4 regions of the Vibrio sp. R10-SG-ISO4 genome follow, and region 2 is predicted to be linked to each of the others. Evidence: predicted binding sites of a transcription regulator. Region 2 holds the regulator's gene; each other region holds the start of a gene.

What was found. The regulator CRP, encoded in region 2, controls carbon source genes, mostly activating them, when cyclic AMP is high. The targets are predictions, from matches to a motif close to TGTGANNNNNNTCACA.
Region 1: the regulator CRP is predicted to act here: its motif matches at 3,011-3,026, upstream of gltB (glutamate synthase large subunit).
Region 3: the regulator CRP is predicted to act here: its motif matches at 2,102-2,117, upstream of udp (uridine phosphorylase).
Region 4: the regulator CRP is predicted to act here: its motif matches at 5,750-5,765, upstream of deoD (purine-nucleoside phosphorylase).

The regions. Positions count from the first base shown of each region.
Region 1 covers NZ_JCBDHJ010000002.1:103,629-111,246, forward strand. Annotated here, with positions in the region: gene gltB (glutamate synthase large subunit) at 1-2,775, opposite strand, end outside; gene mnmL (tRNA modification radical SAM protein MnmL/YtqA) at 3,289-4,233, shown strand; gene arcB (aerobic respiration two-component sensor histidine kinase ArcB) at 4,367-6,709, shown strand; gene AC6R03_RS01440 (hypothetical protein) at 6,714-7,160, shown strand; gene tolC (outer membrane channel protein TolC) at 7,243-7,618, opposite strand, start outside.
Region 2 covers NZ_JCBDHJ010000022.1:67,113-74,730, forward strand. Annotated here, with positions in the region: gene AC6R03_RS16255 (SH2 domain-containing protein) at 1-970, shown strand, start outside; gene AC6R03_RS16260 (YheU family protein) at 1,145-1,357, shown strand; gene AC6R03_RS16265 (phosphoribulokinase) at 1,452-2,321, shown strand; gene crp (cAMP-activated global transcriptional regulator CRP) at 2,579-3,211, shown strand; gene AC6R03_RS16275 (DUF1338 domain-containing protein) at 3,380-4,180, opposite strand; gene astD (succinylglutamate-semialdehyde dehydrogenase) at 4,300-5,757, opposite strand; gene astA (arginine N-succinyltransferase) at 5,817-6,836, opposite strand; gene AC6R03_RS16290 (aspartate aminotransferase family protein) at 6,948-7,618, opposite strand, start outside.
Region 3 covers NZ_JCBDHJ010000008.1:77,566-85,183, forward strand. Annotated here, with positions in the region: gene moaE (molybdopterin synthase catalytic subunit MoaE) at 1-376, shown strand, start outside; gene AC6R03_RS04190 (GGDEF domain-containing protein) at 390-1,352, opposite strand; gene AC6R03_RS04195 (CBS domain-containing protein) at 1,503-1,919, shown strand; gene udp (uridine phosphorylase) at 2,220-2,978, shown strand; gene AC6R03_RS04205 (hypothetical protein) at 3,129-3,941, opposite strand; gene metG (methionine--tRNA ligase) at 4,147-6,222, opposite strand; gene apbC (iron-sulfur cluster carrier protein ApbC) at 6,445-7,518, shown strand.
Region 4 covers NZ_JCBDHJ010000013.1:31,304-38,921, forward strand. Annotated here, with positions in the region: gene AC6R03_RS06615 (DEAD/DEAH box helicase) at 1-672, opposite strand, end outside; gene AC6R03_RS06620 (Lpp/OprI family alanine-zipper lipoprotein) at 1,067-1,315, shown strand; gene AC6R03_RS06625 (L,D-transpeptidase family protein) at 1,464-2,369, opposite strand; gene phrB (deoxyribodipyrimidine photo-lyase) at 2,370-3,785, opposite strand; gene AC6R03_RS06635 (MerR family transcriptional regulator) at 3,782-4,573, opposite strand; gene AC6R03_RS06640 (YbgA family protein) at 4,563-5,513, opposite strand; gene deoD (purine-nucleoside phosphorylase) at 5,869-6,579, shown strand; gene AC6R03_RS06650 (transposase) at 6,635-7,618, shown strand, end outside.

The DNA of each region.
Region 1 (7,618 bases), on a different contig from region 2:
AAAGCGCATTGGGTCTTCACCACCTTCGCCCGAGTTAGACTTTGCGCCCAATCGGTTCATCGCAACGGCCAGCGTTGAATGCGCCTCGTAAGAGATCGAACCAAACGACATCGCGCCCGTGGCGAAGCGTTTCACGATGCTTTCAATCGGTTCTACTTCGTCGATGGGAATTGAGCCTGCTGGGTGCTTAACAAACTCCAACTGGCTACGCAGTGTCACCGCGTTGTCGCCTTGCTTATCCACCGCGGCCGCGTATTGCTTGAATTGATCGTAATCTTTGTTGCGTGTTGATTGTTGCAACAGCGAAATCGTCTCAGGATTGAAGAGGTGCTTTTCACCGCGCTGTTTCCACTGGTAGACGCCGCCGACATCCAACATTTGCACTGGGATTTCGCGTTGGGGGTAACCGACACGGTGACGAATGAGGACTTCTTTTGCGATGTCATCGAGCGTCAAACCTTGAATACGAGAGACGGTACCCGTGAAGTATTTGTCGACCACGGATTTGTGGATACCAAGCGCTTCAAAGATCTGTGCGCCATGGTAAGACTGCAAGGTTGAAATGCCCATTTTAGAGAAGATCTTCAGCAGGCCGCCGTTGATCGCCTTGCGATAGTTATCAAACAGATCGCGTGGGCTGGCTTCTGGATCGAGCTTCTTGGTGCGTTGCAGCTCAACAATGGTCTCAATCACCAAGTACGGGTTGACGGCATTGGCGCCGTAGCCAAGTAGCGTCGCGAAATGGTGCGTTTCACGCGCATCACCGGTTTCAACCACAATGTCACACTTCGCGCGTAGACCTTTGCGGATCAGGTGATGGTGAACGGCGCCGACGGCCAACATGGCTGGAATAGCCGCGTGGTTTGAGTTCACTGCGCGGTCTGTGAGTAGGATGATCGAGTAGCCATCGACCACCGCATCTTCGGCGTATTGACAGATACGCTTCAATGCACGCTCTAGTTTGCCTTGATCTTCATTGGCTTGGAACACGATATCGAGCGTTTTCGCCTGTAGGTGTTCGTTGTCGATCGCACGCAATTTCTCTAGCTCAGAGTTCGCGAGCACTGGCGATTCCAGTTCCACTTTTTGACAGTGAAGCGGAGTTTCAGTCAGCAGGTTATGATCTTTACCTAGGTAGGTATTGAGTGACATCACCATACGCTCACGGATCGGGTCGATCGGTGGGTTGGTAACCTGAGCAAACAACTGCTTAAAGTAGTTGGATAGATGCTGAGACTGGTGAGACAAGACAGCCAATGGCCAGTCTGCGCCCATGGCAGACAGTGGCTCTTTGCCTTCTTTCGCCATTGGAACAATGATTTCATTCACTTCTTCAGTGCTGACACCAAACGCTTGTTGACGATGGAGAAGGCGCTCTGGAGAAGGCTGGCTGAACTGGTTGCTCGCATCAGGCAGTTTCTTTAGGCTAAGTAGGTTATCTTTCACCCATTGTTCGTAAGGCTGAGCTCCTGCGATGGTATCTTTGACTTCTTCGTCAGAGATAATGCGACCTTGCTCTAAGTCCGCAACGAAGATACGACCTGGCTGCAAGCGGCCGCGGAACTCGACGTTCTCTGGGGCAATATCCACAACACCAGACTCAGAAGCCATCACAAGGAAGTTGTCTTTAGTCACGGTGTAGCGAGACGGGCGCAGGCCGTTACGATCGAGCGTTGCACCTACTTGGACACCATCGGTAAAGCAGACTGACGCTGGGCCGTCCCAAGGTTCCATGATGTTTGCGTGATACTGGTAGAACGCGCGACGTGTCGGATCCATGGTTTTGTTTTCTTGCCATGCCTCTGGGATCATCATCATCAATGCGTGTGGCAGGCTACGACCAGAGAGGACCAGTAGCTCAAGTGCCATATCGAAGTTTGAAGAGTCCGAGCTGCCTTCTTGACAGATAGGCAATAGCATGTCGATTTCTGCTTGTGTAAACAGATCCGATTCAATGATCGCCTCGCGGGCTTTCATCCAGTTTAAATTACCGCGAACGGTGTTGATCTCACCGTTGTGGGCGATATAACGGAAAGGTTGAGCCAGACGCCATTTCGGGAAGGTGTTGGTAGAGAAGCGAGAGTGTACCAACGCGAGCGCCGTCACCATGGTTGGGTTTTGCAGGTCGAGGAAGTATTGAGGCACTTGCTCTGTGGTCAATTGACCCTTATACACCAAGGTTTTGTAAGACATGGAGTTGATGTAGAAATCATCACCAATGTTCGACACGCTCTCAAGGCAGACGCGTACCGTGTAGTTACGCAGCACGTACAGCTTGCGCTCAAGCTCTTCTGGCGTCATACCTGGGCCGCCGGTGACAAACACGTGCTCGAACTGAGGCTCAGTGCTGAGAGGATCGGCGCCGATCATAGAGTTGTCGGTTGGCAGTACGCGGTAGCCGATGATTTCTAGGTCGAGACGCTTGGCGTTTCGCTCTAAGATGTCACGACATTGCTCGCGTTTGTATTCATCTTTCGGGAAGAGAACTACGCCAACGCCGTATTTTTCAAAAGAAGGCAGTTTGATACCGAGCTTTACTGCTTCTTCTAAAAGAAATTCATGGGGTTTTTGCAACAAGATACCCGCACCATCACCACTACAAGGGTCACAACCTTGACCACCGCGGTGTTCCATGCGAGCGAGCATATCGAGTGCTTGAGTCACAACTTCGTGTGATTTACGGTTTTTCAGGTGAGCAACAAAACCGATACCACAGGCGTCATGCTCCAGTTCTGGAGTATATAGACCCTGAGAACTTTGCTCTCTATCTACCATAGATACATCCTTCCAGTTCAATTAGACGCAATTACCCTAATCCGCAGGGGCGTCTTGTCCTTGATTTGTATGATTCGAAGTCAACCGAGGTGGGAGACTTAGATTCCGTTCCGTATCTCGCAGGAAAAATATTGCGAGAAAAACAATCCTTGGTGATATCCATGTTTTTATTGTCACTATGTAGTGATTTATATAGGTGGGAGGTGGATACCGCCGATGATTTTGCAATTTTGTCTGTAATAAAAATCACAAAAACTGTAAGTATCCTACAATTTTGTCAGCAGCAAATGCAATGAAAACTCGCCCTTGTCGCCCACTTTTTTCGCATGAACATGCACCATTGCGTTTAACTTTTGCGTAACATTTAGCGAAATGCCTGTATTTAATGAATGTTTATTGACTCTGATTAAAGTTGCGCCTGTTTGAAGTCGGTAGATTCCTCCCCGAATTATTTTCATGATTGTAATTTTTTTACATAAATCTTAATGAGATTTATTTACGTTTGGGTGGAAGATGCAGCTACACGAATTAGTCAATACCATTGGTCAAGATCTCCAGCGTCGCTATAAAGAGAAAGTGCACAAGCTGACCTTGCACGGTGGGTTCAGTTGCCCGAATCGCGACGGAACGATTGGCCGTGGTGGCTGTACCTTTTGCAATGTCGCTTCCTTTGCTGATGAGCAAGCTCAAGTGAAAAGCATTCAAGCCCAGCTCACTGACCGAGCGGGGGAGATTCGCCGCGCGAACAAGTATCTGGCTTATTTTCAGGCTTACACCAGTACCTACGCTGAGGTGCAAGTGCTCAAGTCGATGTATGAAGAGGCGCTCAAAGCGGCGGACATCGTTGGATTGTGCGTAGGGACGCGACCAGATTGTGTACCTGATGCGGTGCTTGAACTGCTTTCTGACTACGTGGAGCAAGGTTATGAAATCTGGCTAGAGCTTGGTTTACAAACCGCCAACAACGACACCCTTAAACGCATCAACCGTGGCCACGACTTTGAGTGTTATGCACGCATCACCGAGCGCGCTAGAGCGCTCGGGATCAAAGTGTGTACTCATCTGATTGTCGGCTTGCCGCGCGAAACACGTGATGACAACCTGGAGACTTTGCGCCAAGTGTTGGCGGTGGGTACCGATGGCATCAAACTGCACGGCTTGCACATTGTAGAAGGCAGTACCATGGCTAAAGCGTGGCGAGCTGGTAAACTGCAGGCGCCTGAGCTTGATGAATATGTTGCTATTGCCAGTGAAATGATCCGCATGACGCCACCGGAAGTGGTCTATCATCGCGTCTCTTCGGCGGCACGCAGACCTACCTTGTTGGCACCGCTTTGGTGTGAAAACCGCTGGCTGGCGATGACGGAAATTGGGCGCTCGCTCAATGCGTTGGGTGCGCAAGGCTCGTTGATTGAGCGTCCATTCGTTTACATAGCGCCGCCACTTGCCACGCCCTAAGCCTTGTCGCTTCACACATCCCACATTTAAACGTTCAGGAGTCAGAGAAGCCTTAGCAGCCCAAGGGCAAAAAAGGTAGTATGAAACCACTGTCCATCATGAGGCAGTGGTGATTCTAGGCTCGGAGCGTTTAATGAAACCGATAAAAAACCTCGCTCAGTATTATGTCGACCTCTTGGTCAAACTTGGCATTTTACGTTTCTCAATTTTGCTTGCTTTGGCGTTGGTGGCACTGGCCGTGGTGGTCCAGGTGGGGATCACGCTGGTGTTGAGTGGCCACGTGGATGATATTGACATTGTTCGCTCAGTCTTCTTTGGTCTACTCATCACGCCTTGGGCGGTCTATTTTCTTTCTGTGGTGGTGGATCAGCTTGAAGAGTCTCGTCAACGTTTATCCAAGCTCGTCTCTAAACTCAAAGACATGCGTTCAAGAGACCAAGAGCTGAACTACAAACTTCAACAAAACATCGAAAAACTCAATCAAGAAATTGAAGAGCGGATCAAAGCCGAATCGGCGCGCGAAGAAGCGATGAAAGATCTTGAAAATGAGGTCTATCAACGTGAGCGCACTCAAGTCGAGTTGGCGGAGCGCACCGCGCTGCTGCGATCCTTCATCGATGCCTCGCCCGATCTTATCTATTATCGTAACGCCGATGGGGTCTTTTCTGGATGTAACCGAGCGATGGAAGAGTTGACTGGTAAGAAAGAGAGCCAGTTAGTCGGTTTAACCCCTTGGGATGTCTACAGTCGAGAAATCGCGGAACCGATTGTCGATACCGACCAAAAGGTGTTTGCTGACAATCGCGCCTTGACCTACGAACAGTGGCTGGAATACCCAGATGGACGCAAAAACTACTTTGAGCTGCGCAAAGTACCGTTTTACAGCAAGGACGGTCGTCATTTAGGGTTGGTGGGTTTTGGCCGCGATATCACCGAGCGTAAACGTCATGAAGAGTCGCTGGAGAAAGCCAGTCGCGATAAAACCACGTTTATCTCCACCATCAGCCATGAACTGCGCACTCCGCTGAATGGCATTGTGGGATTGAGCCGCATGTTGCTTGATACGCAGCTGAATGAAGAGCAGCGCAAGCACATGCAAACCATTAACGTCAGCGCGATTACGCTCGGGAATATATTCAACGACATCATCGATATGGATAAGTTTGATCGTCGCAAATTGGAGCTCTACCCAGAGCCGATGAACTTTGAAGAGTTCGTGGCTGAGATGGAGAGTATCTCTGCGCTGATGGCCTCGCAAAAAGGCCTACGTTTTGATCTTGAGCGGCTTAGCGAGCTGCCTCACGGTATCGAAGTGGACGCGACTCGTCTGCGTCAGGTGCTGTGGAATTTGATCAGCAACGCGATGAAGTTTACTAAAGAAGGTGGGGTGGTGATGAGCGTCAGTGCAGAAACAGACGACGCCCATGCCTACATCAGCTTTGAGGTGGAAGACAGTGGTATCGGTATTCCCGAGGCGGAGCTCGATAAGATCTTTGCCATGTATTACCAAGTCAAATCGGAAACGGACAACCTGCACGCGGTCGGGACGGGGATTGGTCTTGCGGTCTCTAAACAGCTGATCAACATGATGGAAGGTGACATTACCGTCAGCAGTGAAGAGGGCTTTGGCAGTACCTTTACTGTGACGCTCAAAGCGCCGCTTGTCTCTTTGAATGAACCTGAGTCGGTGACGCAAGCCGCGTCACAAGAGCTCAATATCTTTATGGTGGAAGATATCGAGCTGAATGTCACCGTAGCGCGTTCACTGCTTGAAAGCCTCGGCCATGAAGTGACGATTGCGATGGATGGCGCTGAAGCGATGGAGATGTTTGATCCAGAGATCTATGATCTGGTGTTCCTCGATATCCAATTGCCCGATATGACCGGTTTTGATGTGGCGAGTTATTTCCGTCGCACATACTCTCACCTGCCGCCTTTGGTCGCGCTCACAGCTAACGTGATAAAGGATAAAAGCGAGTATCTCAACCAAGGGATGGACGATGCGATCAGTAAACCGCTGTCGGTGAAAGCGGTGTTAGATGTGATCGCTAAGTTCTCCGAGGTGCAATCGGGCAGTGAGCCAACAGAGAGCGAAACCGCGCCTGACAGCCACGAACATCTTGAAGCCTATCAGCAGCTGCTTGATATCGACATGTTGGAGTCTTATGTCGGCATCGTCGGGCCACAGCCCGTCCTTGACAGTATCACCATGTTTGAAGAGATGATGCCAGAGTATTTGCAAGTGCTCGATTCCAACATGACTGCCAAACATCAAGAGGGTATCGTCTCTGAAGCGCATAAGATCAAAGGGGCAGCCGGCTCGATAGGGTTAAAACGCATTCAAAGTGTGGCGCAAAAGGCGCAATCACCCCAATTACCCGCTTGGTGGGAAAACATAGATGATTGGGTTGAGGAAATGAAAAACGAATACCAGTATGATATTCAAGTTCTCAAAGACTGGTTAGCACAAAGGTAACGTGATGAAAAAGTTAGTCTCTCTTGTATTGGGCAGTGCTTTGCTGCTCGGATGTGCGGCACAAGATGTGGTGTGGAACAGCAGCGATCAACTCGATGTCGCTGAGGCAACCGTGGTGCTCGAAAGCAACCTCTGGTTAGATAAAATGCCCACAGTGGGTGATGACATCAAAGATACACTGCACGGGGCCTTGTACATCAAAAGCAATGCCGTGTTACCTGCGGAGCTTGATGTGGAAACCGTCACGCTCAAGCAGGGCGATCAGCTTTGGCAGTTGACGCCAGACCAATTTGATTTGCGTACTCAAGATGAGCATCACTGGGAAGTGTCCTTTAGTCAGCCGTTCGATGTGGGCAGCGAAGAGCCGATTGATGTAGCCGTCGCTCTTACTTACCAAGGCATGGTGAAGTGGCTGGTGCAAAACCAAGTGACGGTTGATAAGGTCTACTAAACGCTATTAGGTTAGAAGAATCGAGATAAAAAAATGGTTGGCCCACAAGCCAACCATTTTTTATTGTCAGTCACGTGAGGCCTTAGCTTGACGCTTTCAAACCCGCGTTGATATCAAGAATGTCTTGCTCACTCAAGGTACCAACAGCTTGACGCAATTGAAGCACGCTTAGGATGTAATCGTAACGTGCATTGGAGAGGTTTTTGTTGGCATCGTACAGACGACGTGTTGAATCAAGTACGTCAACGATGGTACGTGTACCGACATCAAAGCCCGCTTCTGTCGCTTCCAGCGCGGATTTTGCAGAGACGACGGTTTGTTCGTAAGCACGCAGGGCACCAATCGATGCGCTGATGTTGTTGTTGAACGCACGGACATCTTTCACCACGCTGCGGTAGGTCGCTTCAAGTTGTTGGCTGGCAGCAACGTAGTTGAATTCCGCTTGCTTGGTGAGCGAG
Region 2 (7,618 bases):
CGACGGTGATTCTCAAGATGGGTGGTTTGCTTTCCACTCAGCGCAAGAAGAGGTGAGCGGTGCGCAAAATAGCCCGATTGAATTTAGTAGCATCTCTAAAAAAGATGTATTAGCCGCGAGATATTGTCGCGAGACTCCCACGCCGACAACCTGTAACGCAGGTGAATTACTTAAGTTCAAATTTGTCACCACCGCTAACCTTGGCACAGCGGCAAACCCAATCGAGCTCAATGATGTTGATGACAGCAGTTTAGTTTGGACACCTGATACCTCAGCAGAGACCACCATCGATCAGGCGAATCTGAACGTTTACCGTTCAGGCACTGGGGCGATTTTGTGGCAAGCTCTCAATACTGCATCAGCCAGTTCGTATAGCTACGCCAACAGCCTAGACGCACTCTATTACCTTAACGTATCTGGTGACCACTCATCATGGGACTTTGAGTACACGAAACAACCTCAAAATGTTTCAGTCGAAATAGACGAATCTTCAACACTGACAGATAGCAATATTCCCGCGGTTATCACAGTATCTCCACCCACTTTAGTTGGATGTTCTGGATATACCATGGACTGCGTTGAAGGCTACGATACCACACCACCTGCATCCCTCGACCTGCAAAGAACCTTGGTTCAATCTACGCTCGGTAACACCTCGACAAGACAAAGTATCTACGCGACGGCAAAGCAATATCAACCACTCATGTCGTTTGATAACGGTATCGACACTAGTTGGAACTCTTCCCTTGATAAAGTGGAAGTATCGCTCGTCGAAAGCGCAGCAAACAGCGATGTCGAGGACGCTCTATTGACCAGTAATTTTGATGCTTATGCTATCGCCAACAATACTTATTTAAGTAAGAACTACGCTGATAGCATCGGTGTACTAGAGAACTCAGCAACCATTGAAACTACGCTCAATAAACTCCTGTTCACTGAGTACAAGATTTTCAGATATAGTCATCAATAAGTTCGCAAACTTAATCAAGACTGGGCAAAAAATCGCCCATTATTTTACCAAGGGAGAGCCATCGCGCTCTCCCCTGTACGTTTACCGCGAGTGCATAAAGCCCCTAGAACCCCGCTAGGAACTAGGAACTAGGCACTAGCGACTAGGAACTCCCCCATCAACCAACGAGGCCCTATGATCATCCCTTGGCAACAGATCGCCCCTGACACCCTAGACAACCTGATCCGTGAATTTGTGCTGCGTGAAGGGACAGACTATGGCGAGCAGGAAATCTCTCTTGACGAGAAAATCGCCCAGATCCGTCAGAGCTTGGTGAGTGGTGAAGCGGTGGTGGTCTATTCAGAGCTGCATGAGAGCGTGGATATTCAACTCAAATCAAAGTTTTAATATTTCCAGTGCGTTAAAAAACGCCATACCGTGATCAATCAATAGAACATGCTATATTGGTCATCATTTGACAAGGAATAAGACAAGGTTTGTCATGTCAGCAAAACACCCCATTATTGCCGTAACGGGTTCTTCCGGTGCGGGCACAACCACGACCTCTGAAGCGTTTCGCAAAATGTTTAACATGATGCGCGTGAAACCGGCTTGGGTGGAAGGGGACAGTTTCCACCGCTTTACGCGCCCAGAAATGGATGTCGAGATCCGCAAAGCGCGCGAGCAAGGACGCCACATCAGCTACTTTGGTCCGCAGGCGAACGACTTCCCTGCGCTGTCTGAGTTTTTTAAGCAGTATGGCAATGAAGGCACAGGGCAAATTCGTCGCTACTTGCACACCTTCGATGAAGCCGTGCCCTACAATCAAATGCCGGGTACCTTCACGCCGTGGCAAGATTTGCCGGAAAATTCTGACGTGCTGTTCTACGAAGGACTGCATGGCGGCGTGGTGGATGGTGAGGTCAACGTCGCCCAACACGTCGACTTTTTGATTGGCATGGTGCCCATTGTGAACTTGGAGTGGATTCAAAAATTCGTCCGTGACACGCGCGATCGCGGTCACTCACGCGAAGCGGTAATGGACTCGATTGTCCGCTCGATGGATGACTACCTCAACTACATTACCCCGCAATTTTCGCGTACCCACATCAACTTCCAACGCGTGCCGACCGTCGATACGTCCAACCCACTTAACGCTAAAGGCATCCCAAGTTTAGATGAAAGCTTTGTGGTGATCCGCCTGCGCGGCATCAAACAGGTCGACTTCCCATATCTGCTCGCTATGATTGATGGCTCTTTCATGTCGCGCCACAACACCATTGTCGTGCCGGGGGGTAAGATGAGTTTTGCGATGGAACTCATCGTCAGACCTATCCTACAGCAACTTATCGAGACGGGTAAAATTGGCTAGCGATCAGTCCTAAGACCCGTTTACTTGTCATACCGTGATCATGTGCACATTTTTGCGTAAACAATCACCAACTTGACACGATTAAAATCAAGAAATCCCTTTTGAAAAAGGCTACTATTTGTAACCGAAACAAAGATGGCTTGCAGCATTGAATAAGTGCTCTTATCCTAAAAAGCCTTGTTCAGGGCTTCGCGTCTTTTACTGGCGCGACAAAAATGGAAAGCGGCAAGCGTACCCTGCAGAGGAAGTGAGATATTATGGTTCTAGGTAAACCTCAAACCGATCCAACATTAGAGTGGTTCCTGTCACATTGTCATATTCATAAGTACCCATCAAAAAGCACATTGATCCACGCCGGTGAGAAAGCAGAGACGCTTTACTACATCGTCAAAGGCTCTGTGGCGGTACTGATTAAAGACGAAGAAGGTAAGGAAATGATCCTTTCTTACCTAAACCAAGGTGACTTTATCGGTGAACTTGGTCTATTTGAAGAAGATCAAGAGCGTACCGCTTGGGTTCGTGCTAAATCACCTTGTGAAGTTGCAGAGATCTCATTCAAGAAATTCCGTCAGCTTATCCAAGTCAACCCTGACATCCTAATGCGTCTATCTGCGCAAATGGCAAGCCGCCTACAAGTGACGAGCCAAAAAGTCGGTGACCTCGCCTTCCTAGACGTGACAGGCCGCATCGCGCAAACGCTACTTAACCTAGCGAAACAGCCAGATGCTATGACGCACCCAGACGGCATGCAAATCAAGATCACTCGTCAAGAGATCGGTCAGATTGTCGGCTGTTCACGTGAGACCGTTGGCCGTATCTTGAAGATGCTTGAAGAGCAAAACCTGATCTCCGCCCACGGTAAAACCATCGTCGTCTACGGCACGCGATAGGGTATTAGAGGCGAGTTCCTAGTGGCTAGTTCCTAGAGAAAACCTTTAAAGATTAAGAAAGCCACCCTGTCTACCAGCGGTGGCTTTTTATTTACCAGGCCCTAGCCCAATCACCCACTACCCATCACCCATTTCACCAGCCCCCCTCTAGGAACTAGCAACTAGGCACTAGGAACTTCCCCCATCCGTACTCTCAAATATCTTATCCGCTGACGCCGCGACAAACCCCGGGTAGAGCTCACCATTACTCATCGGATAGCGTTTAGCGAATTCGTAGAAGCCGCCTGGGATCACTTGCGTACCGTCACTAAAGCTCACCTCGACTTTGTCTGCCATGGTGGACGATTGCTCAAGCAGTACCTCTGGTGAGCCTTTCACTTCGCCACCCGACTCATTGATGACAAAGCCCGCTTGGCGCAGGTGCTCATTCACCGCCGCGACCTCGTCAAATGCCTTGAGCTGATTAACGCTTACGGTGAAATGGTTGGCCCCATAGCCGTGCGCCGCAAGCCATGCTGCGTACTCACTCTCTTGGGCGAGGGTTTGAAAATCTTCATAGCTGAGATCCCACAAACGGCCCGCATACAAAAACTCATGGCTTTGCAGTGCGGATGCCTCCACTTGTGCCACCAGCTTGCTGACAATGCTTTGCAGCGGCGCTGAGCACTCTTCGACTTTCAGCTCACTGATGAACACTTTTGGCAACGTCGGATCGGCGTGCTCGTAGTGCTTGGCGACCAAGTGTTTGCTCTCAAACAGGTAGTCACCACACGCTTGGTAACCCAGCGCAATAAATGGCGCAGCCAATGTCTCGATACCGAGCGGCGCAATGTTAAAGGTACGCAGCGCAATATGGTCATTGATCAGCGGTTCATCTTCTTCTAAAAGCTGATGAACCTTGGCTGCTTGAGGACATAGACGGGAAATATAGTCTTGCCACAGTAAATCGAACAGTTGAGCAGGCGTCATAACGTCTCCATGTTAATCGTGAAGCTGAATCGTAAAGCTGGTTCTTTAAAAGAATGGCTTAATCACAAACCTAGCAATGAATCGAACACCTTGGGCTCCAAGCGAGCCCAAGGTACGTCTTACAGTTCTACACCCGGGCTTAACGTCTCAGGCAGCAAGGTGTGCTCTCCTTCCATCGACGCCATAGGGTAAGCGCAATAGTCCGCAGCGTAGTAAGCACTTGGGCGAAGGTTGCCCGAGGCGCCCGGTCCGCCAAATGGCGCATCGCCACTCGCCCCAGTTAATTGGCGGTTGCGATTGACGATGCCTGCGCGAATGTGATCAACAAAGTAGGCCCACTCATCATCATCGGTGGACACCAGTCCAGCAGAGAGGCCAAAGCGGGTGTCATTGGCCAGCTCAACGGCGCGCTCAAGACCTTGATAACGCACCACTTGCAGCAGCGGGCCAAAATACTCTTCATCTGGCAGCGCATCGATGGCCGTGACATCAATAATCCCCGGAGTGACAAACGCCGCCTCGCCCGCTTTCGCTTCCACCAAGCTCACACCACCAAGGCTCTGCAAGTTCGCCTGTGCGTTGAGGATAAAGTGTGCCGCGGCTTTCGAAATTTGTGGGCCCATAAAAGGCGCTGGCTCTGCAAACGGCTGATCGACGCGCAGCTTGCGTGTGGCCGCAACCAAGCGATTGACCAAGGCATCGCCTTTGTCGCCCACAGGCACATAGAGACGTCGCGCACAGGTGCAACGCTGCCCGGCACTGATAAAGGCCGATTGCAAAATGGTGTAGACCGTCGCGTCCAGCTCACCATAGTGCTCACTGATGACCATAGGGTTGTTGCCGCCCATCTCCAGTGCCAGCATCTTGTCTGGCTGACCGGCAAATTGGCGATGCAGCAGGTGACCTGTATTGGCGCTACCAGTAAACAGCAGGCCATCAATGCCTTTCGACTCTGCTAGCGCAATGCCCGTCTCTTTGCCCCCTTGGACTAAGTTGATCACGCCCGCAGGCAATCCCGCTTGTTGCCACAGCTTCATCGCTAGCTCACCGGTCAGCGGCGTTTGCTCTGACGGCTTGAACACCACGGTGTTGCCCGCCAGCAGCGCTGGGACAATGTGACCATTGGGCAAATGACACGGGAAGTTATACGGGCCAAACACCGCCATCACACCCAACGGGCGATGGCGCAGTACAATTTGGTTACCCGCCGCTTCGCGGGTACTTTCGCCTGTGCGATCATGATAAGCGCGAATAGAGATGGCAATCTTGCCCGCCATGGCCGCGGCTTCTGTGCGCGTTTCCCACAACGGCTTGCCGGTCTCTTTAGCAATCACTTCGGCTATCTGCTCGCTGCTCTCTTTCACTTTTTCAGCAAACGCCAGCACGATGGCTTCGCGCTGCGCAAAGCTGAGTTTTTTCCATGTCTGAAAGGCGTTTCTCGCCGCGCTGACCGCCGCTTCGACTTGCGCGCTAGACGCGCTGTCACCCTGCCAAATGACCTCGTCATTGTACGGGCTGGTTGAATTCATCGGCTCGCCTTGTCCGGCCAGCCACTCTCCTGCAATCCAATGAGTCATGTTGTTTTCCTTGTCCAATTCTACTGCCAGTACTGGGCTGACTATCGCTGGGCTGACTATTACTGAGCCAGCATGCGCACGTAGTCACCATCGCCGACTTGCAGCGCGTTCGCCACCTCTGGCGCTAGGATGACCGAACCCGACTCTTTGTCGTACGCCGCTTTGGCGGCGGTGGCTCTGAAGTTCTCAAATGAGGTGTTAGCAATCAGGTAATCCTGAGAACTGGCGTGTTCAGAGATGCTAACTTTGGCTCGAAACGATTCTCGCACCGACTCAATATTGCGCACCTCACACTCAACCGTTGGGCCGCCGTCAAAAATGTCTACGTAGTTACGACAGGTGAAACCCTCTTTCTCTAGAAGGCGCAGCGCCGGCTTGGTGTTCTCGTGCACTTGGCCGATCACCGCTTGCGCCTCTTTGCTGAGCAAGTTGATGTAAATCGGCAGCTTAGGCATCAAATCGGCAATGAAACCTTTTTTACCGATCCCGGTAAGATAATCCGCCATGGTGAAATCAATCGAGAAGAAGTGCTCTTGTAGCCATTGCCAAAATGGCGAGTTGCCGTTCTCATCAGAGACACCGCGCATCTCGGCAAACACCGTTGTCGAGAAGCGATGCGGATGCTCGGCCATCATCAAAAAACGACACTTCGACATCAAACGACCATTGAGCCCGCCACGGAAACTGGGTCTGAGGAATAGCGTACAAATCTCACTGCATCCGGTGTAGTTGTTGCCAAACGTGAGCAGTTTCACCACGTTATTCACGCCCAGTTTGGGGGATGAGTGAACAATGGTGCTAATGTGGTACGAGTAAAACGGGACATCCCAGCCAATCGAGGCTTCGATTCCGGTACACCCGGCCACTTCCCCCGTCTCGCTGTCAAACCCAACCATCAAATAGCCTTCGTCACCGGGATCGGTCACATTGGCTTTGCCGAAACTGTATTCGGAATGGGTAATGCGGTTCGTCAACAGCTCTTCGTTGACGGGTAGAGAAGTAAATCCGTGACCAGACTCCACCGCACATGTGTGCAACGCGTCATAGTCCGAAATAGAGATAGGGCGAACAACCAGCATCGATACTCCCTCCTGATGCTATTTAAGTGCCTAGTTCCTAGAGGCGAGTTCCTAGAGAAAGGAAATCCTCACTCTAGGCACTAGGAACTAGAAACTAGGCACTCACAAAACCTAAACCAAACTTGCGATGGCTTTATCTAAACGAGCGAGACCTTGTTCGATCTCTTCTTTGCTGATCACCAGTGATGGCGTGAAGCGCACGACATTGGCGCCGGCAACCAGTACCATCAGGCCTTCTTTACCTGCGGCGACCAGAACATCACGAGCGCGGCCTTGCCACTGCTCATTCAGTGCAGCGCCAAGCAGTAGGCCTTTACCGCGAATTTCGTCGAACAGGTGGTACTTGGCATTGATTTTGTTCAGACCATCACGGAACAGGGCTTCACGCTCTGCAACGCCCGCCAATGTGTCTGGTTGGCTAACGATATCAACCACGGCCTCAGCGACCGCACACGCTAACGGGTTACCGCCGTAAGTCGAACCGTGTGTGCCCACTTTCATGTGCTCCGCGAGCGCATTAGTGGTCAGCATTGCCCCAATCGGGAAACCGCCACCGAGTGATTTCGCTGTACTCAAAATATCAGGCGTCACACCCAAACCTTGGTAGGCGTAAAAGTTGCCAGTACGGCCGTTGCCGGTTTGCACTTCATCGAAAATCAGCAGCGCATTGTGCTTGTCACACAGCTCGCGCACCGTCGCAACAAACTCGTCCGTTGGCGAGATAATCCCGCCTTCGCCTTGCAGCGGCTCCATCATGATGGCGCAGGTGCGATCTGAGATAT
Region 3 (7,618 bases), on a different contig from region 2:
CGCAGTGGTGACCTTTGTCGGTAAGGTAAGGGACATGAACTTGGGCGACCAAGTGACCGGTCTTACCCTTGAACATTACCCAGGAATGACGGAGTCATCGCTGCAAAAGATTGGCGACAGCGCATTGGCGCGTTGGCCGCTAGATTGTGTGCGTGTGATCCATCGTATTGGCGATCTTGATATTGGCGATCAAATTGTGTTTGTCGGTGTAACGAGTGCGCATCGCAAAGCCGCGTTTGAAGCGTGCGAATTTGTGATGGACTACCTCAAGACACAAGCGCCGTTTTGGAAAAAAGAGCGCACGACAACCGATACGCGTTGGGTGGAATCGCGTGAGTCCGATGCGCAAGCCGCACAGCGCTGGCAACAACCTTAGTTGATGCCTTGCTCTACCACTGATTGATTTGATGAATCGTACCCCGGCGCTGTTTTTTGGCAAAGAACAGCGCTTTGTCTGCGACAGCGACTAGACGCTCAGTGCTCATCGGGTGGGGAATGTGCGGGCAATAATGAATGCCAATCGTAATCGACACACAATTGCTTACGGTTGAAGATAGATGCTCAATCGCTAGAGCGTTAACCTGATCTCGCAATTGCTCTGCACGCTCTAAACACTCACTCTCCCTGATGTTGGGACACACAATCAGAAACTCATCACCACCATAGCGAAAACAGAGGTCGTGCGCACTGCACCAGTTCATCAGCGTTGCCCCCAGTGATTCAAGCACATCATCGCCTTTCAAATGGCCATAGCGATCGTTGTATTGTTTAAAACAATCAAGATCGATCATCAGCAGCGCACATCCGGTTTGGTTAAGATAGGCCAGCTCTAAGACATCCGGGACCATCACATCCAAGGCGTAGCGGTTGTAGACCTTAGTCAAATGGTCAAGATGGGTAATTTTTTCCAATTCAAGCTGCTGCTTTGCCAACCTTTCTAGCGCATTTTGGTGCTCGGTGATGTTGCGAACCGTCCAGAGGACAAACTCCGTATCGGGGAGGGGGATCACCAACGCATTAAAAAACTGTCGATCTTTTGGCCCTTCCACCTCGTTAAAACAGCTCAACGACTTTGGGTCAAGGGAGTATTCCAGCTCTGCCGGGGTTTGACTCTCTATGACATCGACCACCACTTGGCTAAACCACACCGCTTTATCAGCGGGGAGTACCTGGTACTGATCTAGCCCGATAATGATTCTTGGGTCATGGTGACGCGTCGTATCGCGTCCACCCCACGCCTCCACATAGACGCCCATTTTGCTGATTAAAAAGGTCGGCTCAGGCAAAGAGGCAAACACCGTATGCATCAACGCGGGGTTCACTTTCATCAATTCAGTCAACGTTGAGTTCACGGGCTCATACCTCTCCATCGCTATCACTAATTACAGTTTAGTCATTAAGTTGAGGGGCGGTGGAAAAATCCGCAGCGCCATTTGTGAAATCAAGAAATTAGACGACAATATATAGTATGACCCGCCCAGAGCACGGACAAGGAGACGCAGATGGAATCATTAAAGGTCAGAGACTATATGACGTTACAAGCGGTGACATTTACCCCCAATATGTCGTTGAGTGCGGCGCTTGAAAAGGTGATGAACTCAAATTATCTCGGTGGGCCCGTGATTGACGAGAGCAAAAAAGTGATTGGTTTTCTCTCGGGCCAAGACCTGTTGGATAAACTCATCAAGGTGAGTTACTACTGCCAAGATACCCATATCGTATCGGACTGTATGAGCAAGGAGGTACTTTCAGTGACCCCTGAGACTTCTATTATCGAGTTGGCGGATATGATGAAGGTCGGTAAGCCTAAGGTCTACCCTGTCATTGATAATGGTCGATTGGTTGGGATCATCACGAGAAGAGATGTGTTACGTGCGATCGGTAAAACCATCAACGATTGCTTTAAGCATCCGGTTTAATCTACGTCTCGCCGTTTATTTCGCTCTCGGAGGCATCGCTGTTGACCTCGGGGTGATGGCCGTAGCGATGAGAAAACGTGAGATCAAACGGCGGTTTTATGTGCAAAATTGACGATATTGCGCATTAAAGTGTGATGCAAAACGGTTTATTGTGAAATTGAATGTTTTGTTGCTTTGTTATGTGTGATCTAAATCACTCTATATTGCTGCTGACTTGGTTAGAGTATCCGGGTACCCAAACAAATGTAAGAACAGGCCGCCACTCATTCGATGAGCCTGTCACTATAAGGAGCCTCCCCTATGTCTCAAGCTGTTTTCCACCTTGGTGTTACGAAAGATGATCTTGCTGGTGCGACACTCGCGATCATCCCTGGTGATCCTGCACGTGTGCAAAAAATTGCTGAAGAGATGGATAATCCCGTCTTTCTCGCCAGTCACCGCGAATACACGCTGTACCGCGCTGAATTAGAGGGCAAGCCTGTTGTTGTGTGTTCAACCGGTATTGGTGGCCCATCGACTTCTATTGCGGTTGAAGAGCTAGCGCAGTGTGGTGTGCGTACCTTCCTACGTGTTGGTACCACTGGTGCAATCCAACCGCATGTGAATGTTGGCGATATGATTGTTTCAACCGGCTCTGTGCGTCTCGATGGTGCCAGTCTACATTTCGCGCCTATGGAGTTCCCAGCGGTGGCTGATTTTGATGTCGCAACAGCGATGAAAGCGGCGGTAGAAGAGACAGGTGCAACGGTTCACATGGGTGTCACGGCTTCCAGTGATACCTTCTACCCTGGTCAAGAGCGTTACGATACCTTCTCCGGTCGCGTGGTGAAACGTTTCCAAGGCTCGATGAAAGAGTGGCAAGATATGGGCGTACTGAACTTCGAGATGGAGTCAGCGACCTTATTGACGATGTGTGCAAGCTCAGGCCTAAAAGCAGGTTGTGTGGCGGGTGTCATCATCAACCGAACTCAAAAAGAGATCCCTGATCACTCTACGCTAAAAGAAACCGAAGCACGCTCGATTAAAGTTGTCGTCGAAGCGGCGCGCAAAATGCTCTAAGTAAAAATGATCTAAGTATCAGAGTCTTTAGCGCATATTCGCGTTGACCAAACAATGATGAAAACGGCCAGGTCTTATCACCTGGCCGTTTTATTTATTTCAAATAGATTGGCAACCATAGATTTTGCTAAAACGTGTATCGCTAGCCGTTCACGCTATCGCTACTCGAGGAAGTGGCAGATAGAGTGTTTCCGTCATGTCCGATAACACTTGGTCATAGACTTGCGAGATGACCGCAGACACGTCACTGGTCAGTTCATACAAGGCTTCTTCTGTCCAATCAAGCTCTTCGCTGATGGCGATTTCAGTCAGGTCACGCATCGCGGCACTGCTGGCTGGCGAGGCAACACTCAAGGGACTGATAATCGACAGTTGGTTAAGTTTACGACGTGTTTTGTCGCAATAGTATTTAACGCGCAAGCGACCATCAATAGTATCGATTTCTGGAATGCACAAACGCAGTTGAGTCAACACTTCCATACTGTCGAGGATTTGTTGCCAGTTCATGTGGTACTCATCACTGAGATCTTCACGCTCAGACTCAATCAACCATGCAATCGCGACTTCATCCATCAAGAACATGCAGTGACGAATGGTTTTACCGTGGATGACTTGGTTGCGAATCACGGTTCTGTCTTGCCACTCTTTATGCATGCCTTTGAGTTTTAATTGGAAAATTCGGTACATGGGTTTGTTGTCAAAGGGCGCGTTGGCCACCAAGCCATTGGTGATATCGACCATTTGATCGTAGAGCGCTTCAATCTCTTCCAGCTCACTATCCGTCACCTCCTTGGTTAACGCTAAGTGGGTCGCGCTACGATGTTTGCGGCTAAGCAACATCACCTGTCGCAGCAAGACCAGTGTTTCAAACTTGCGCTCTAAAGTGCTTTGACGCTTTTTAGAGAAGTAAAGCATGACAGCCAATACGGCTATCGATAGAACCACTGAGATCAACACAAACATAACGTACTCCTTGTACTCGCCTACTACTAAGTGGGTAGAGCAGGAACAGTGCCAACTTATAAGTTGTTTAAATACAGTAAGTTACATTCTGGACGGCGAAGGGGTTGAACGGTTTTGGTGCAAAGTAAGCCCTAATATTGTGATTGAGGGCACAAAAATCCCCGCGGACGGTGTCACGCGGGGATGAGTGATACGAGCCTGGTGATTACATCACGCGCATACCTGGCTGTGCGCCTTCATGAGGCTCAAGAATCCATAGCTCGCTGCCACCAGGGCCTGCTGCTAGGATCATGCCTTCCGACATACCAAATTTCATCTTACGCGGCTTAAGGTTCGCAACCATCACGGTGAGTTTGCCTTCAAGCTCTTCGGGTTTGTAAGCAGACTTAATACCAGAGAAGACTTGACGAGTTTCACCGCCGATATCGAGCTGGAACTTAAGCAGCTTGTTGGCTTTTGGCACTTCTTCGCAAGAGATGATACGAGCGATACGCATGTCCACGGCGGCGAATGCATCAAATTCAATCTCATCGGCGATAGGATCTTTATCCAGCTCAGTTTGGCTCGCTTGGTGCTTCGCCGCTTCTGCTGCTTCCTTCGCTGCCACTTCGGCTGCCGCATCTTCTTTAGACGCTTCCACCATCGCTTCCACTTTCTTCGGATCAATGCGATTGAACAGCGCTTTGAACTTAGTGATTTCGTGATCGGTCAGCGGTGACGCGACCCCTTCCCACGTCAGCTCTTCGTTTAGGAAGGCTTCAGTGCGTGCAGCGAGCGCAGGCATCACAGGTTTTAGGTACGTCATCAATACGCGGAATAGGTTGATACCCACAGAGCAGATGTCTTGCAGCTCTTGGTCTTTACCTTCTTCTTTCGCAATCACCCACGGCGCTTTCTCATCGACGTATTGGTTTGCTTTGTCAGCAAGGGCCGTGATTTCGCGGATTGCGCGACCAAATTCACGGCTCTCATAAAGCTCTGCGATGCGAGAAGCCGCTGTTGCGAACTCGTTGTATAGTTCTGGCTCTGCAAACTGTGCTGAAAGCTTGCCGTTAAAGCGCTTGCTGATGAAGCCTGCGTTACGTGATGCTAGGTTAACAATCTTGTTCACGACGTCAGCGTTCACGCGCTGAGTGAAGTCTTCAAGGTTGAGGTCGAGGTCATCGATGCGGCTGTTGAGCTTCGCCGCGTAGTAGTAACGTAGACACTCTGGATCTAGGTGATCTAGGTAAGTAGCTGCTTTGATGAAGGTCCCTTTAGACTTAGACATCTTCGCGCCGTTAACCGTGACATAGCCGTGGACGAATACGTTGTCTGGCTTGCGGAAACCGCTGCCTTCAAGCATCGCTGGCCAAAACAGAGAGTGGAAGTAAACAATGTCTTTACCAATAAAGTGATAAAGCTCAGTTGTGCTGTCTTTTTTCCAGTACTCGTCGAAGTCGAGATCATCACGCTTGTCACACAGGTTTTTGAACGAGCCCATGTAGCCAATTGGCGCATCTAGCCAAACATAGAAGAACTTGTCCTTTTCACCTGGGATCTCGAAGCCAAAGTAAGGGGCATCACGTGAAATATCCCACTGCTGCAGACCTGACTCAAACCACTCTTGCATCTTGTTGGCGGTTTCAGCTTGAAGAGAACCAGAACGAGTCCACTCTTTCAGCATGCTTTCGAACTGAGGCAAGTCGAAGAAGAAGTGCTCAGAATCTTTCATGATGGGCGTCGCGCCAGAGACCGCTGATTTAGGATCAATCAGTTCCGTTGGGCTGTAGGTTTCACCACAGTTGTCACAGTTATCACCGTACTGGTCTTCGGATTTACACTTCGGACAGGTCCCTTTTACGAAACGGTCCGGAAGGAACATCTCTTTCTCAGGGTCAAACAGTTGAGAAATGGTACGGCTAGAAATAAAGCCGTTTTTCTTTAGCTCTAAGTAGATGTGTGACGCTAGCTCACGGTTCTCTTCTGAGTGTGTGCTGTGGTAGTTATCAAAGCTAATATCGAAGCCAGCGAAGTCTTTTTGGTGCTCTTCACTTACGGCAGCGATCATCTCTTCTGGTGTCATCCCCATCTGTTGTGCTTTTAGCATGATTGGCGTGCCGTGAGCATCGTCAGCACAGATGAAGTTTACAGTGTTGCCACGTAGGCGTTGGTAGCGTACCCAGATATCGGCTTGAATGTGCTCAAGCATGTGACCTAGGTGAATCGAACCGTTAGCGTACGGAAGGGCACAAGTTACCAGCAGTTTCCTTGGATCAAGGGTTCTTGGATCGTTTGCCATACTTAATATTCGCTTCTTAAGGTGTAGGAAAAAATAGACGGTAATACTACCTTATCCCACCAGTGACTCCAAGGTATCTAGTTGCTCAAACACCCAGTTTTTTCAGGGTTCTGTCAGGACCTCGGGAGTGATAGCATGTGCGGTGCTATCCTTCTGTACAAAGAGCGTGTGTTTTCTGCGCGCCCTCTGCCAGTTCAGTGGGTCTTATAACAAGGAGCATTCATGCAGCAGTTTACTTCCAAGCAAGCGCTATGCGACTGGCTTAATCAGTTTCAACATCCACAGCTTGTGGCCGATTGGGCCTCAACGTCACATCTCGTTCATGTCGCCGCCGACCAATGTCAGATTCGACTGCCGTTTTCTTCGCGCTCTTTGCCTAGTGAACTCACTACTTGGATTGAAGGTCAGTTAGAGCGCGGTCAAATCCAGCGTTTCCCGTATTCTATCCAAATCGATGTGAAACCGCTCAGCACTCATGTGAGCGCGGAAGTGAAAGGCGTGAAAAATATCCTTGCCGTAACCTCAGCCAAAGGCGGTGTGGGAAAATCGACAACGTCGGTCAACTTGGCGTTGGCGCTGGCCGCGACAGGTGCCAACGTCGGTTTGTTGGATGCGGATATTTATGGGCCATCAGTGCCGATGATGATTGGTCAGCAAGACGCTAAGCCACAAGTGAGAGACAACAAGTGGATGCAACCTATCAAGGCGCACGGCATCGTGACGCAATCTATCGGTTATCTGGTGTCCAAAGACGAAGCCGCGATTTGGCGTGGCCCGATGGCCTCTAAGGCGTTAGCTCAGCTGTTGAATGAGACCGAATGGCCAGATTTGGACTATTTAGTGGTCGATATGCCGCCGGGTACGGGGGATATTCAACTGACGCTGGCGCAGCAAATCCCCGTCACCAGTGCTTTGATTGTCACCACACCGCAAGATTTGGCGCTCGCCGATGCACGTAAAGGCGCGGCGATGTTCAATAAAGTAGAGGTGCCAGTTGTCGGCTTGGTCGAGAACATGAGTTACCATATCTGTTCTCATTGCGGTGAGCGTGAGCACATCTTTGGCGCAGGCGGCGCAGAGAAAATGGCGCAAGAATATGGGTTGGATCTGCTCGCTCAAGTGCCGCTGCATATTGCGATGCGTGAAGACATCGATCAAGGCGTGCCTACGGTGGCGGCAAGGCCAGACTCAGAGCACAGTCAAATCTACCTTACCCTTGCCGAATCGATCACTGCGCGCATGTATTGGCAAGGTGAGGAGCGCCCTGCGGCAATCCAATTCACCATGGTCGAGTAACCCTCACTCGGTGTAATCGATTGCTTGCGTTTTTCTCCCTTCAAATGCGGTTTTGTTGCTAAGTGTGACTAGCAACAAACCGCGCTTCTCCCTATAATCA
Region 4 (7,618 bases), on a different contig from region 2:
GATGTCCTTGTGCTCTTCATTGGCCACGCCTACAGCGATCCGCTTAGGCGCATTAAGCATTTCAAAAGCGATGTTGTTGACTTCTGCGTGATCTAACGTGGCCGAGAACATCAAGGTTTGACGACGACGATGCTTGGCTGCATTGTGGATACGACGTAGCTCAGGCGCGAAACCCAAGTCCAACATACGATCCGCTTCATCCAGTACCAAGGTTTCCAAGCCATCAAGGAACAAGGATTTGTGTTGCAAGTGGTCGGCTAAACGCCCTGGTGTCGCCACAATGAATTTAGGGTAGCGCTTAAGCGCTTTGACTTGGTCGTTAAAGTTTTCACCGCCTAAAATCAGGGTGGCGTCGTACGTTAAACCGCCCAACATAGAACGCAATTCACCGTACACCTGCTTCGCCAATTCACGGGTCGGCGCTAGAATCAATGCGCGTGGGTCTTTGGCGGAAAACGATTTATTTTTTAGAGACTTGTGCAAAATCGGCAGAACAAACGCCAGTGTCTTTCCTGAACCAGTCTTCGAGGAGGCGAGTAAATCCTTACCAGCAATCGCCACGGGGATCGCTTGCTTTTGAATGTCAGTCGCCTTGGTAAAATTAAAATGGTTCAAGTTTTTTAATAAGCGATTATCTAAACCTAAATCTTTGAACTGCAATGTTGTCTCCAATAAATCCACATTGAACGGTAAACAGTGACGCCCGCTACATCGAGCGACGAAATCAAAACGGTACATGATACCTAGAATAGACGGTGATGGGTAGAGTATGGTCAAAATATCGATCAAACCCTCTTGACTCTCAATCGCAAGCGTACTTTCTCACTGGATGAGTTTCAGCAGCCCTACTATTGATAGATGCTCATTATTGACTTCACTTGCATTATTTACTCTCACGAATGAGACATTCGTCAACAAATTCGATAATTACCTAAATTCTTGGGTTTTTTTGACTTTTCTCTACTTTTGGAAGTTAATATTTAGCACTACACTGTGGAATGTCACTATATGATGAAGAATGTATAGGGCAATCTAAATGATACTCATATAAGCAAGGAGTTCTAATATGAACAAAATGTTGATCGCAGCTGCAGCCTCTTCTGTTCTTCTACTAGCAGGTTGTGCTTCTGGTCCAGACGAAGCAACAACAGCGAAACTGGACGAGCTAAGCAATCAAGTTAGCCAGCTAAGCCAAGACGTTTCAGCACTGCAAGCAGACGTTCGTAAGTCAGGCGACGCAGCAATGGCAGCGCAAGAAGAAGCCGCTCGTGCAAACGAACGCATCGACAACATTGCTCAGTCTTACACTAAGTAATTCAGTCAAGTTTTAAAGAAAGGGTCTGCATATGCAGACCCTTTCTCTTTTCTCATCATTAAGCGTATCAGCACATTGAAAACCCTGCACTCACGCTGACCATTCTAGCTACCACGCTATCGTTCATTCTCGATAAGCAAGTCATTACCTACAAATAATCTGGCGCGACGATCTCTACCGGCACACCATTTTGCGCAAGGATAGCAGCTTTCGCTTTGGAATCAGAATGCTGAAACTCATCGAGCCACCAAGTGAGCTCTTGCGGAATAGTCAGCAACGTCTTGCTGCCATCACTTCGTGTCAGGGGCTCATGCGCTTCAATAAAGACGCTTCTGTCTGGCTCCAACGCCACTTTCACTGGGTCATTGATGACTTGCACCTTAGTGCCTACATTGACTTGAGAGAAAAGCCACTCAATGTCTTTGGGCTCCATTCGAATACAACCAGCGCTAACACGTAGACCGATGCCAAAGTCTTTGTTGGTTCCGTGGATCAGATAGTCTCCGACACCATAGGCCAAGCGGAGCGCGTACTCACCAAGCGGGTTTTCAGGGCCAGCGGACACCACAGGCGGCAACTCAATCCCCTTCGCCAAATACTCTTTACGAATGGAAGCCGGCGGCGTCCAAGTTGGGTTGGCGCGCTTTTGGCTAATGCTGGTTGTCATGGTGGGTGTATCGCGGCCGACTCGGCCAATCCCAACCGGGAAGATGTGCACTAAGCCTTTTTCAGGTTCGAAATAGTACAACCTCAGCTCCGCGAGATTGATCACTACGCCCTGTCTCTCGACATTGGGCAAGATCACTTGCGTGGGAATCGTCAACACATGGTCGGCGGCGGGCAAAAAGGGATCAACCCCTTTATTCGCGGCCATCAAGGAGAGAAAACCAACATCATAACGTTTAGCAATTTCCGCCAATGTTTCACCTTCAACCACTTGGTGATACTGAGTACGCCCGACAAGACGACTCTCTTCACCGGGTAATTCGTAGGTCGCAGAAAACGCAAACCAGGGTGTGACTAGGGCACACAAAGACACCCATTTACGCAGCATTTAGTTTCCCTTTGCTTCTTTGTAGATCTCTAAGGTTATCGCTCTTGCGCTCTTATGATCAACTATTGGTTGAGGATATTGACGACAATTTAACCCCGGTTCAGACCAAGGTGTGTGAATGTATTTGTCTGGAACTGAACTCAACTCTGGCACCCAGCGGCGAATAAACGCGCCACGAGCATCAAAGCGCTCACCTTGAGAAGTCGGGTTGAAAATACGAAAGTAAGGCTGACCATCACACCCCGTTGACGCACACCACTGCCATCCACCGTTGTTTGCGGCGTAATCACCATCAATCAGTTGACGCATAAAATAGCGCTCGCCAATACGCCAATCGACGTGCAGATCTTTAACCAAAAAGCTCGCCACAACCATGCGAAGTCGATTGTGCATCCAGCCCGTTTCGTTCAGTTGCCTCATCGCGGCATCGACAATAGGGTAGCCTGTCTCACCGCGCTTCCAGGCCTCAATGTGTTTGGGGTTATTTTGCCACCTCAGCTCCTCTCCCCAAGCATTGAAACTCTCCCCTCTCGACAGTTTGGGTTCAAAGTGGAGCAGGTGCTGATAAAACTCTCGCCATACGAGCTCGCTTTGCCACACTTCTCGCCCACCACTGAGTGGCAGCGTTTGCTGATACATTAAGCGCGCCATGCATTGACGCACCGACAGCGCTCCAATCGCCAGATACGGCGACAGCTGGCTGGTATTATCCAACGCCGGGAAATCCCGCTTGTCACCATACTCATCCGCTTTGCTCTGCACAAACTCTCTCAAGGTAGCGATGATGTCTCGAGTCTTGACACTGTATCGCTCGCTCGATTCACGCGGGTAACTGAACGGACTCGCCTCATCCAACAAGGCGACATCTTGGTGTTGCAACGCCCCTGCACACGGCGTCGCTTTGAAGGTCTGGATGTGGAATCCTTCACTATAGAGTTTACTTAAATAAGCGCGCTTGTAAGGGGTGAAGACTTTGAAATAGTCGCCTTGCTTGTTGCGCACTGAGCCCGGCGGAAAAATACACTTGTCATCAAAGCGATGCACCTCCACAGAACTTGAACTCAACGCCTCCTCCAGCGCTTCATCGCGGCGACGTTCATTCAGCTCATACTCATTATTTAGATACAGACCCGTTGCTTTGGCTTGCAGTGCCAACTCAACCACCAGCGCTGCGCTGTCTGCGAAGGTCTCGACTTGCGCGTAATAAAACGGGATGTCGAGTTCGGCTAATTCCGTCTTTAACTCGTGCAAGCGACGGTAGATGAGATCCGCTTGCCTTGGACTATGATCATGGGTTTGCCAGGTACCAGGCGTTGCGATGTATAACGCCACGACCGGTTGACCTCGATTCACGGCGCTCACTAAGGCATGATTGTCTTCAACACGTAAATCACGGCGAAACCATACAATATTCAAAACCTTCTCCTTACCAATTCGATCATTTCTGACAGCGAGACTTGCCCATGCTGCGCTTCTAACTCTTTGATCACACTAAGCTGAGATTCACTCGGTTTCGTGGCACTGTAAAACGCCAGTTGTTCAAAGCGGTGAACGGCGGTGTGCTCTAAGAGGCCCGACAGATCCTCGACGCCATCAATCATGAAGACTCGATAGCCTTGACTGACCAGACTCAGGGCCCACAGTTGAGTGTGAATATCGCGCGCCGCATCGAGATTAATTACCAAACATTTACCGCGATGGGCCACCTTGTTTTCCGCCTCAATGATCTGGTTGAGCTTGGTGACCATCAAGGTATTAAACAGACCAAGATGCAAAGATCGCAGGCTTTGTTTCACTAGAGCGAGCGCATTGAGCGTTGGCGTGATGAACTGACGCTCAACCAACTCAAGAGGATACTCTTTTAGCACACCATTAATCACACTCTCTGCACGCTTGGTGTTGAGGTTGGTCAGCGCTTCAAGCACCTCCTCTACTGCCTCTAAACTGCCGACATCTAGCGCTTCATCTGGCAAATCAGACCCAAGCAGGGCTTTCACTTTACCAATCGAAATCCCTTTCGCGAGCCAGCCTTGAATCTCATTGATGAGTGCAATGTGCTCATCCGTGTAGAGTCTGTGGCCTTTTTCAGTGCGCTCCGGTTGGATCAAGTTATAGCGACGCTGCCACGCTCGCAGCGTCACAGGCTTAACTCCGGTTAAATCCGAGACCTCTCGAATCGCATACCAATTTTTTTCACAGACCATAACGCAGTCTTAACTCCTGTGGGTGTGGCTGCAGAAACTTTTGCTTCGCCAAGTATTCATCGGGATGAGTGGATAGATAATGTTTGATGAGCGTTAGCGGCGCCAACAAAGGCAGCAAACCCACACGGTATTCGTCGATCACGCGGCGCAGCTCAGACTTTTGTTCTTTGTCGAGATGCCGCTTAAAGTAACCTTGGATGTGCATCAGCACGTTAGTGTTGTTTTTACGACTGGCGCGATTGGCCACCGCTTGCATCAGCGCGGTACGGTACAAGTGGTAAAACTCTTCGATGTCGTACTCTTTGATGTTGGCAACCATGCGCCCAAGCTCTTTGTACGCTTCAGGGTGATGAGCCATTAAGGTCAACTTGTAGCGCGAGTGGAAAGCGATGATTTTGCCACGGGTCGGCGTCTCTCCCATTGAGTCATAAAAATCACGCAGGGTATAGACGCGGGTAATGAAGTTCTCTTTCAACACAGGATCATTGAGCCGTCCATCTTCCTCAACGGGTAGCCATGGCATCTGCTCCATCAACTGCTGTGTATACAGCCCAACCCCAATATTTTCCGCACCAGCTTTACGGTACACTTTAACGCGCTCCATTCCACAGGTGGGCGATTTAGCACAAACGATGTAACCGCATAGCTCTTCATCGACTAAACTGGCAACCTTCTCTTGGGAATAGCGAATCATGGCGTCCGTGTGATCTTTGCTCGAATCTTTGGTCTCTACCAACGCAATGCGCTCATCGTTTGACATCAATCGAATCGTCGGCCTAGGAACCGGCATCCCCATTCCCACTTCAGGGCATATCGGCATAAATTCAAAAAACGGTGCCAACTCTTTCGTGACAAACTTGCTAATCTTATGACCCGAGTCGAAACGGACTTTTTCTCCCAGCACACAAGAACTGATACCGATCGTAATTTGCTTTTCCATGTTGAGCTCCCATCACCATCAAATGTGTACAACTTAATTTCTTGTATAACTTAATTTCTCATATAAGTAGTAGCACAGCACTTGAAACATGTACAAAAAAATTATTTGTACAATGTTACGCAAACACAACCATTTTGGTTCACTCCCCAAGCAAACGTTTTTGCAAATCGATTGCCAAATCACTTTCAACACATTTGGTTATCAATACCTCGAAATTGTCATAGCACACCCTATTTTGTGAGCAACCTCTCAAGGAACAATGGCTGACAAGGCTAGTATTGCCTCAACACAGAATTGAAGTTCAACATAATTGGTAATCAGCTCAGCGATTACTGACTCATTTGGAGTAATGACTATGGCAACCCCACACATTAATGCTCAGCCAGGCGACTTTGCAGAAACCGTATTGATGCCAGGCGATCCGCTACGCGCTAAATACATCGCAGAGACATTCCTTGATGACGTCAAACAAGTTTGTGACGTTCGCAACATGTTTGGCTACACAGGCACCTACAAAGGCAAAAAAGTGTCGGTGATGGGTCACGGCATGGGCATCCCATCTTGCTGTATCTACGTTCATGAGTTGATTGCCGAGTTCGGTGTGAAGAACGTGATTCGTGTCGGTAGCTGTGGCGCGGTACGTGACGACGTAAAATTGATGGACGTCGTGATTGGTATGGGCGCCTCCACAGACTCAAAAGTCAACCGAATCCGTTTTAACGATCACGATTTCGCGGCCATTGCGGACTTCGGTCTTCTTGAAACCGCCGTTGCTCAAGCTCGCGCGCAAAACGTGCCAGTCAAAGTCGGTAACGTATTCTCAGCGGATCTCTTCTACACACCAGAAGCAGACATCTTCGAGAAGATGGAAAAACTCGGCATCCTTGGTGTGGATATGGAAGCTGCAGGCATCTACGGCGTTGCCGCTGACCTTGGTGCAAAAGCGCTCACCATTCTGACTGTCTCTGATCACATCATCCGTGGTGAAAAGCTGAGCTCAGAAGAGCGTCAAAAATCGTTCAATGACATGATGAAAGTGGCGCTAGAAACCGCCATCAACCTGTAACGATATTGCAGCCAAGTGACCGCTTGGCTGCTCAGATAGTCCCGAGGGGGAGAGAGTGACAACTGGCAAACTGCCAAAGGAAGCAGATGGGTTACAGCTCAATTTTTGTAAAACATTGGCGTGTGACAACTTTGGATTGAGTGATGCGCATCGTTACGTTGTGCAGCACGCTAACCCTAAACGACCTGCGATGGTATGTCGGGAGTGCGGTGCTTTCCCCCCCTTACTTAACAATCAAGATGTGCTGACTGAACTGCAACGTTTACGCCAGCTACACAGCGATGGGCTGCCCGCTTGTCGCCAACCTGATTGTCCCAACATGGGCCTTTCGGTCCACACACATAAACACCTCTACCACGCGTTTGGCTACAGTGGTGATAGGCAACGCTATCGTTGCAAAGCGTGCCAATCGACCTTTGTCGATAAGTGGTCAGGGGCGAACAAAAAACGTCAATTTCAAGAAAACCTGCTTGGATTACTGTTTACGGGTTATTCCGTGCGTGAAATCTGCCGCAAGCTTTCCATCAACCCCAAAACCTTTTATGACCATGTTGACCATATCGCCAGCCGCTGCCGACGCAAGCTTGCCATGATTGACGCTCGTTGGGTCAACCACGCTAAACACTACGAACTCGCATCTCACTACGTCACCCTGCAACCGAAAAGTAATAACGGCGTATTGTGGTTTGCCACGGGTGAAGCCCACAGCGGCTACATTTTGTGCCAACACGTCAACTACTCGGCCAATGAAGAACCCGTTGGTGGTATCGATCATGACCCGTACCAAACGCCTGCGCGTTTTGTCTCACGCGATCACTGCTCTGAGGCCAACCTGCCCGTGCCAACGCCACCGAGCGATCTTCGCGAGCGCATCGACCAGCAGTACCAAACCATTTTGGCGCGAGGCAATGTGGAAGACCCCATGGGCAACCTCACCGTCTTCCATTACCCCTCTAAAGGGGCATTAATCAGAGCACCGTACACCTCGTACGCCCATTTCTTACATGTGCTGGATTTGTGTCAGGGCGACCGCCAAGTT